DNA from 2 places in the Paenalcaligenes sp. Me52 genome. Region 2 is predicted to be linked to the other one. Evidence: predicted binding sites of a transcription regulator. Region 2 holds the regulator's gene; the other holds the start of a gene.
What was found. The regulator HrcA, encoded in region 2, represses chaperone genes, less so after heat shock. The targets are predictions, from matches to a motif close to TTAGCACTCNNNNNNNNNGAGTGCTAA.
Positions count from the first base shown of each region.

Region 1: ACLO87_RS11340 (co-chaperone GroES) is a predicted target of HrcA. The motif match lies at 2,233-2,259, and genes of this name have one in related genera.

Region 1 is NZ_JBKQFO010000002.1:29,206-33,569, reverse strand. Features, by position in the region: gene groL (chaperonin GroEL) at 194-1,846, opposite strand; gene ACLO87_RS11340 (co-chaperone GroES) at 1,886-2,173, opposite strand; gene ACLO87_RS11335 (phosphate acetyltransferase) at 2,579-3,535, shown strand; gene ACLO87_RS11330 (acetate/propionate family kinase) at 3,537-4,364, shown strand, end outside.
Region 2 is NZ_JBKQFO010000001.1:863,516-867,879, reverse strand. Features, by position in the region: gene grpE (nucleotide exchange factor GrpE) at 32-595, opposite strand; gene hemH (ferrochelatase) at 689-1,744, opposite strand; gene hrcA (heat-inducible transcriptional repressor HrcA) at 1,795-2,808, opposite strand; gene ACLO87_RS04050 (NAD kinase) at 2,944-3,843, shown strand; gene recN (DNA repair protein RecN) at 3,853-4,364, shown strand, end outside.

The DNA of each region.
Region 1 (4,364 bases), on a different contig from region 2:
TGTTTGTGCGGTGAGTTGAGGGATAGCGTCTGTGACTTGGTGGGGCGTGTGGGTGCAGATAACCGTTTGGTGATAATGGGCGTGGCAGGCAATAACAAAGTCGAGCACAACGAAAAAACCCTGCAGCCATGCTGCAGGGTTTTTAGAGGGGGTTCGCGCTTTGCTAAAGCAAGGCGCGAAGGAGGATGGGTGCTTAGAAGCCGCCCATGCCGCCCATACCACCCATACCGCCCATACCACCCATGTCAGGCATACCTTCAGCCTTGTCATCAGCGATTTCGGCAACGGCAACTTCAGTTGTCAGCAACAGGCTGGCTACGGAAGCAGCGTTTTGCAGAGCTGTACGTGTTACTTTGGTTGGATCCAGAACACCAGCAGCTACCAAGTCTGTGTACTCGCCTGTGGAAGCGTTGTAACCGTAGTTACCTTCGCCAGCAGCAACAGCGTTTACTACTACGCTTGGCTCGTCACCAGCGTTAGCAACGATAGTGCGCAGAGGAGCTTCGATAGCACGCAGTACCAGTTTGATACCAGCGTCTTGATCCAGGTTGTCGCCTGTCAGTGCTGCAACAGCTGCGCGTGCACGAATCAGAGCTACGCCACCGCCAGGAACAATACCTTCTTCTACAGCAGCGCGAGTGGCGTGCAGAGCATCTTCCACGCGAGCTTTTTTCTCTTTCATTTCAACTTCAGTTGCAGCACCAACGCGGATTACAGCAACACCGCCAGCCAGTTTGGCTACGCGCTCTTGCAGTTTTTCACGATCGTAGTCGGAAGTTGCTTCTTCGATCTGAACGCGGATTTGTTTTACGCGTGCTTCGATGGATGGGCTGTCGCCTGCGCCATCAATGATCGTTGTGTTTTCTTTAGCTACTTCGATGCGTTTGGCTTGACCCAGGTGCTCAAGAGTAGTTGTTTCCAGAGACATACCGGTTTCTTCGGAAATCACGGTACCGCCAGTCAGGATAGCGATGTCTTCCAGCATAGCTTTACGACGGTCGCCGAAGCCAGGAGCTTTAACAGCAACAGTTTTCAGGATACCGCGGATGTTGTTCACAACCAGAGTAGCCAGAGCTTCGCCTTCAACGTCTTCAGCAATAATCAGCAGAGGACGGCTGGATTTTGCAACTTGCTCCAGTACTGGCAACAGGTCACGGATGTTGCTGATTTTCTTGTCGAAGATCAGGATGAAAGGCTCATCCATTGCTGCAACTTGTTTGTCTGGGTTGGTGATGAAGTAAGGAGACAGGTAGCCGCGGTCGAACTGCATACCTTCTACTACGTCCAGTTCGTTTTCCAGGGATTTACCGTCTTCAACAGTAATCACACCCTCTTTACCCACTTTGTCCATTGCGTTAGCAATGATTTCACCGATGGATGTATCGCTGTTTGCAGAGATAGAACCAACTTGAGCGATTTCTTTGCTAGTTGCGCATGGGCGGGACAGTTTGCGCAGCTCTTCAACTGTTACAGCAACAGCTTTGTCGATACCGCGTTTCAGGTCCATTGGGTTGATGCCAGCGGCAACGTATTTCAGACCTTCTTCAACGATGGCTTGAGCCAATACAGTAGCGGTAGTAGTACCGTCACCTGCGTTGTCGGAAGTTTTGGAAGCAACTTCTTTTACCAGCTGAGCGCCGATGTTTTCGAATTTGTCTTTCAGTTCGATTTCTTTAGCAACGGAAACACCGTCTTTAGTAACGGTAGGAGCGCCGAAAGAGCGATCCAACACTACGTTACGGCCTTTAGGGCCCATCGTTGTTTTTACAGCGTTAGCCAGTGTGTTTACGCCGCGTACGATACGTGAACGGGCGTCATCACCAAAAAATACTTGTTTAGCAGCCATTGTATATTCTTCCTAGAATTTGATACGTGAGACGTAGGGTTACTCGATGATCGCGAGAACTTCTTCTTCGCGGATAACCAGCAGCTCTTCGCCGTCTACTTTGACAGCCTGGCCTGCGTATTTGCCGAACAAAATTTTATCGCCGACTTTCAGGTCCAGGGGCTGAACCTTGCCGTCATCTGTGCGTTTGCCGGGGCCTACTGCAACTACTTCACCTTGATCAGGTTTCTCAGCAGCGCTCTCAGGGATAACAATACCGGAGGCAGTGGTGCGCTCGTTGTCCAGACGCTTTACGATCACGCGATCGTTCAGAGGACGTAATGCCATGGTTGAACTCCTGTTCAAAAAAAGCAAATAAATTTGATAAAAATGGTTCGGGAGGTGTGTTAGCACTCTACCCGAGTGAGTGCTAATAATTATAAGGGCGAAAATCTGTAATTCAAGAGCCTATATACCTAGGGGGTGTAAGTGTTTCTCCTAGGAGTTAGCGGTCTTGGATGTTTCACCTACGACGCATGACTACATGCGACTTAGGGATTTTTCACTCTACCTTTAACCACCCATTATTTATACATGGGGGTAGTAAGATTGCTTTCAAGTCGCTGTTACATCTTTAGTGTGCGTAACAGGTGGTAGTGCTTGCGCTGTCACAAGGCAGTCCAAGCCCAAGTATGATGTACTGATAGATATGTTTTTATGTGATTGCTGTTCTGTTTAGGGAGAGTGCAAAGCATGTCCGGGTCCAGTCTCTATGACCAATTTATAACGTTGGCGAAAAATCAGGAAAAACGTGTGTGCGCTGTGGCGCATCCCTGCGATGAAGTTTCTCTGACCGCCGCTTTGGAAGCGCGCGAGCAAGGTTTTTTTGATTTGGTGTTGGTGGGGCCGGAGTCACGCATCCAAGCGGTAGCCAGCGCACATCAGCTAGATATCTCTGACGTGCGCATCGTCAATGCAGCACATAGCCACGAGTCGGCTGAAATAGCCGTACGTGAAGTCATGGCAGGACGTGCCGATTTGCTCATGAAAGGCAGCTTGCATACTGATGAGTTGATGCACGCAGTATTGGCTACTGATGGCAAAGGTTTACGTACCGAACGTAGACTGAGTCATGTGTTCTTAATGGATGTGCCGCGCTATTCCGATTTGCTATTCATTACTGATGCGGCAATCAATATTCATCCTGATCTCACTACTAAAGCGGATATTGTTCAAAACGCCATTGATCTGCACCACGGTTTAGGACTGGGGCAGCCGCGTGTGGCGTTGCTGTCGGCTGTAGAACAGGTGACAGCCAAAATTCCTAGCACTTTAGAAGCCGCTGCACTGTGCAAAATGGCCGATAGAGGGCAAATTACGGGCGGATTGGTAGATGGTCCGTTAGCGTTGGATAACGCGATTAGCGTGGCAGCGGCTGAAATCAAAGGCATACATTCTCCAGTCGCTGGCAGGGCACAAATTCTGGTTGTACCTGATCTAGAGGCCGGTAACATGCTGGCGAAAAATCTAAGCTTCATGTCGGGCGCTAAAGCTGCTGGCATTGTGTTGGGCGGGCGCGTGCCTATTATCTTGACCAGTAGGGCAGATAGTGGCGAAACACGTTTGGCATCTTGCGCGGTGGCGTCAGTTTATGCTGCCTACCAGCAGGCACAACGTGCTGCTGCATTGTTGGCTCAGCAGGAGTCATAACATGAGTATTGATACTTTATTGGTGGTGAACGCGGGTAGTTCCAGTCTGAAGTTTCACGTGTATGCCTTAGACCAAGAGCAAGTTGAAGGGCTACGTTTTTGGTTTGGTGGCCAAGTATCGGGAATTGGTACGTCACGGGCGGTGTTGAAGGTGAAGGACTCTGATGGCAAAGAGCTGATCAACCAAAAGCTTAGTGAAGAAGAAGCCAGTAACTTACGCCAAGCACAGGATTTGTTGGCGACATGGTTAGCCACACAATTAGATAAAGCGCCTGTGGCGGTAGGTCACCGTATCGTACACGGCGGCGTCAAAATGACAGGCAGCCGAGTCATTGATAATGACGTGCTGTGGTACTTAGATAGCTTGGCACCACTGGCGCCTTTGCACCAGCACAATAACTTGGCTCCTGTGTCGGTGATTAAAGAGCGCTGGCCAGAGATGCTGCAAGTGGCGTGTGTGGATACGGCCTTTCACTGCTGCCAAAGCACCATGGTGAACCACTACGCCTTGCCCGAAAAATATTACGAGCAAGGTGTGCGTCGTTATGGGTTTCACGGGTTGTCATACCAATATATTAGTGAATACTTGGCGGCCAACATTCCACGGTTGCATCAGGGGCGAGTGCTGGTTGCACACTTAGGTTCAGGTGCATCAGCCACGATGGTGGTAGATGGGTTAAGTCGTGAAAGTACGATGGGGTTTACGGCGTTAGATGGCTTGCCTATGGCAACGCGTCCTGGGCGTTTAGATGCGGGTGTGGTGTTGTGGTGGATGCAGCAGCAAGACATGACAGCCGCTCAAATCCAAAACCTGCTCTATAACGAATCT
Region 2 (4,364 bases):
AAACATTTTCAAGCCCCCATAACAAAATAATTTAGGCTGGCGCTTGTCCGGAGGACACCATCACCAATGCAGGGCGCAATACGCGATCGGCCAACACATACCCTTTTTGCAATGCCATTGCGACAGTACCTTCGGCTTGATCGGAGGGAACTGTAGAAATTGCTTGATGCAGATGTGGGTCGAATTTATCGCCTGCTTGTGGCGCTACTTCTTTAAGCTGGTTGCGTGTGAACGCGTTATCCAACTGACGCAGCGTGGTTTCTACACCTTCACGGAAGGCTTCAATCGTTTGTTCTTCTTGTGCTAGCGCAGCTTCCAAACTATCACGTACTGGCAGCAGGCTTTCAGCAAAAGACTCTGTACCAAACTTACGGGCTTTAGATACTTCTTCATCCGCACGACGGCGAATGTTTTCCATTTCGGCTTTAGCGCGCAGCAACTGGTCGTAGTACTGAGCTACTTTAGCCTGAGCTTCTTCCAACTGCTGATCCAGTCCAGACTCGACAAGCGATTCTGCTGCCACATCAATGGACTCGTTTTCAGGTTGGTTGTCTTCAGGAATCTGGTTTTCGTTCTGGTCTGTTGATGCAGACATAATGGATCTCCACGGCAAAAAAACATCACTGTTTTTCATATGGGGATCACACACCCCATATTCAAGAGATCCATGGTTATTTTTACATTTAGCTTATGCGAGCCAGCCTGCAGCGTGTTCGCGAACCAATTGCGCTAAACCATCTACCCACTCTGCATCATCGTTCAAGCAAGGAATATAGGCGAAATCTTGCCCGCCCTCTTCTAGGAACGCATCACGGCACATGAGTTTGATTTCTTCCAGTGTTTCCAAACAATCCGCTAAAAACCCAGGGCACACCACATGCACGTTTTTCACCCCTTCCTTAGCCCACTGACGCAACAGCGGTTCGGTGTAGGGTTCTAACCAACGTTCGGCCCCAAAACGACTTTGGAAGGCAGCCTGCACTGGCACTCCAGTGGTTTCCAACTCACGGCGTAATGCTGCCGTGGTCAACATGCACTCGCGGTGGTACGGATCGCCCTTTTCTGCACAACGACGTGGCAAACCATGAAAGCTCAGCAGCAAACGCTCTGGTTTGCCCTGCGCTTCCCAGTAGGTAGTAATGGATTTTGCTAACGGCTTTATGTACGCAGGATGATCACAATAACTACGTATAAAACGTAGCTCAGGCTGATTACGCATTTTCGCGGCATAACGCGTTACAGCATCTACCGCCGTGGCTGTGGTACTTGCCGCATACTGTGGATACAACGGCACCACCAAGATGCGCTCACAACCCTGTGCACGCAGTTTATCTACAGCTCTTTCTACGGACGGGTTGCCATAACGCATCGCCAGTTCTACTTTGACGTGTTGGCCAGTTGGGTCCAGACGTTGCTGCAACCCATCTGCTTGGCGCTGGCTATACACCAACAGCGGAGCCCCTTCAGGCATCCAGATCATTTGGTATTTTTCCACCAACTTACGTGGTCTGAATGGCAAGATTGCCCCACGTAAAATCAATTGCCACACGGGCTTTGGAATCTCAATCACACGCGGATCCGACAAAAACTCTTTGAGGTAACGTCGTATGGATCCGGCATCGGGTTGATCCGGAGTACCCAGATTCATCACAACTATGCCTACTGGCGTAGCTGGACGACTGGCAATGTGGGCATCCAACAAAGATGGATCCGATGGTTCAGGCAAATAGGTAGTTAACAGCATATGTACGCCCTATGCGCCGCACTGAACCCTCTAGTGCAGCGCCATTCTGGTCAATTGTTCTGGTTACAGCTCAAGGCATTGGACAATAACTTGGCGGTGATGTCCACGATAGGAATCACCTTGTCGTAAGCCATACGTGAGGGACCAATCACCCCCAAGGTGCCTACCACCTCGCCATCCACACCATAAGGCGCTGTCACCATGGAAACGTCGTCTAAAGGCAACAACGTGGAGTCACCACCAATATAAATTTGTACGCCATGCGCATGACTGGATGCATCCAATAAATGCAGCAATTCAGTTTTCTTTTCAAACAGCTGGAACAGGCGGCGTAAACGGCTTAAGTCGTCCGTCATTTCGCTCACGTCCAAGAGCTTACTTTCGCCGAAAATCACCACATCCTCTTCAATGTCGGACTCAGCCGTACTAGCTGCTACCGCTGCCTGCATCAACTTGGAAATGTCTACTTGCAAGCTGGACAGCTCGTCTGCTAGCGACTCACGCACTACAGAAAACGATTTGCCTGAAAAGTGCTGATTAAAGAAATTGCTAGCTTCGGTAAGCTCTTCTTCGCGATACTCTCGTGACATGAACAAAATACGGTTTTGCACATCACCGTCGGGCGATACCATGATTAGTAGCACCCGTTTTCCCGAAAGACGAATGAACTCAATATGTTTGAAAGTTTGAGCACGACGCGGCACCATCACCACACCAGCAAACTGCGACAAATTAGACAACAACGCTGCGGCTGATGACACCGCACGCGCCGGCTCTTCCATAGGTAAACGTAGTTGTAAGGGCTCGATGTGAGGCACCTCGAACTGCGGTACTGCCAAGAGCCTATCCACAAACATACGGTACCCTTGAGGCGTTGGTATACGCCCCGCCGATGTATGCGGACTATGAATGAGCCCTAAGTCTTCCAGATCAGCCATCACGTTGCGTATGGTGGCTGGTGACAAGTCAAAAAGCCTAGATAGGGTACGTGACCCAACCGGCTGACCGTCAGCTATGTAACGCTCAATTAATAGCGTCAATAATGCACTTGATCTATCGTCCAGATATTTTGCCATGCTTATTTCATACACTCACATCAGGATCAAACTGCAGCATCAATGCCCTAAACCCTTACACAATTCTATAATCCAGTAATTCAGATTATCCTATTCCTATTCCATCATAAGGCAATTTACCTCATGCATTTCAAAACGGTCGCCCTCGTGGGTCGCTATCATGACTCGGGACTTGATGCCCCGCTGCGAGCCGTTGCCCACACGCTGAAGCAAGCGGGTTGCTCGGTCATTATAGAAAGCGACACAGCGCGCTACACCGGTATACAGGATATCCCCTGTGTCAGTTTTGACGAAATTGGCCAACAAGCTGATCTCGCTATCATCGTGGGCGGTGACGGCACGATGCTGGGTGCCGCACGTCAATTGGCACACAGTGGCGTCCCCTTGATTGGGATTAACCACGGGCGACTAGGTTTCATCACCGACATACCCTTGCCACACGCTCACGAAGCGCTCACCAGTGTCATCAACGGTCAGTACGAAACTGAACACCGCAGCCTGCTGGAAGGCCGCATCATACGCGATGGTGAAACATTGGTTTCTGGCATCGCGCTCAATGATATCGTAATTAACCGTGCTGGTCGTGGTGGCATGATTGAGCTGCGTGTAGAGCTGGATGGTGTGTTTATGCACCGCCAACGTGCTGACGGTATTGTCGTAGCCACACCAACCGGTTCCACTGCCTACGCACTGGCCGCCAATGGCCCTATTCTGTACCCCACACTCAATGCCTTCTTGCTGGTACCTGTAGCGCCACAAACACTGTCTAATCGCCCTGTAGTAGTGCCTGACAGCAGCACATTGAGTTTAACGATTACCGCATTGGGCAGAGTCGAATCGGGTGCCAGCGTTCACTTTGACATGCAAGCGTGGTCTGACTGCCAACCTGGCGACTGTGTAGAGATTCGCCGCGCTCAGAAAACAGTTTGTTTTATTCACCCCACCGGCTACAGTTTCTTTTCTACTTTGCGTCAGAAATTGGACTGGAACCGTATCCCACAACCCAACGACGCCAACGAATAATCCCTGCTTATGCTGCGATCCCTGCATATACGTGATTTTGTCATTGTGGATGAAGCCCTCATCGATTTCGAAGGCGGCTTCACCGTTTTTTCTGGTGAAACAGGTGCCGGGAAATCCATACTTATAGATGCGTTATCGCTGCTGCTTGGTGCGCGCGGTGACACTCGCGTCATACGCGAAGGATGTGAGAAAACCGATCTCAGTGCGCACTTTGATCTGGATGACGACATTCGGGAATGGCTGAAAAATAACGATTTGGAAGACGGCGAAGATTTACTGCTACGCCGTGTCATCGACGCCCAAGGACGCAGCCGCGCCTACATCAACGGTACTGCTGCCACGTTGGGACAACTGCGTGAAGTGGGTGAGCACCTAGTCGACATTCATGGCCAACATGCTCATCAAAGTCTGCTCAAAAGTGCGAATCAATATGCTTTATTAGATTCCCAAGGCGGGCACCTAGAACTTTCCAAGCAAGTCGCTACAGCATGGAATACTTGGCAATCATTGCAGCAACGCTT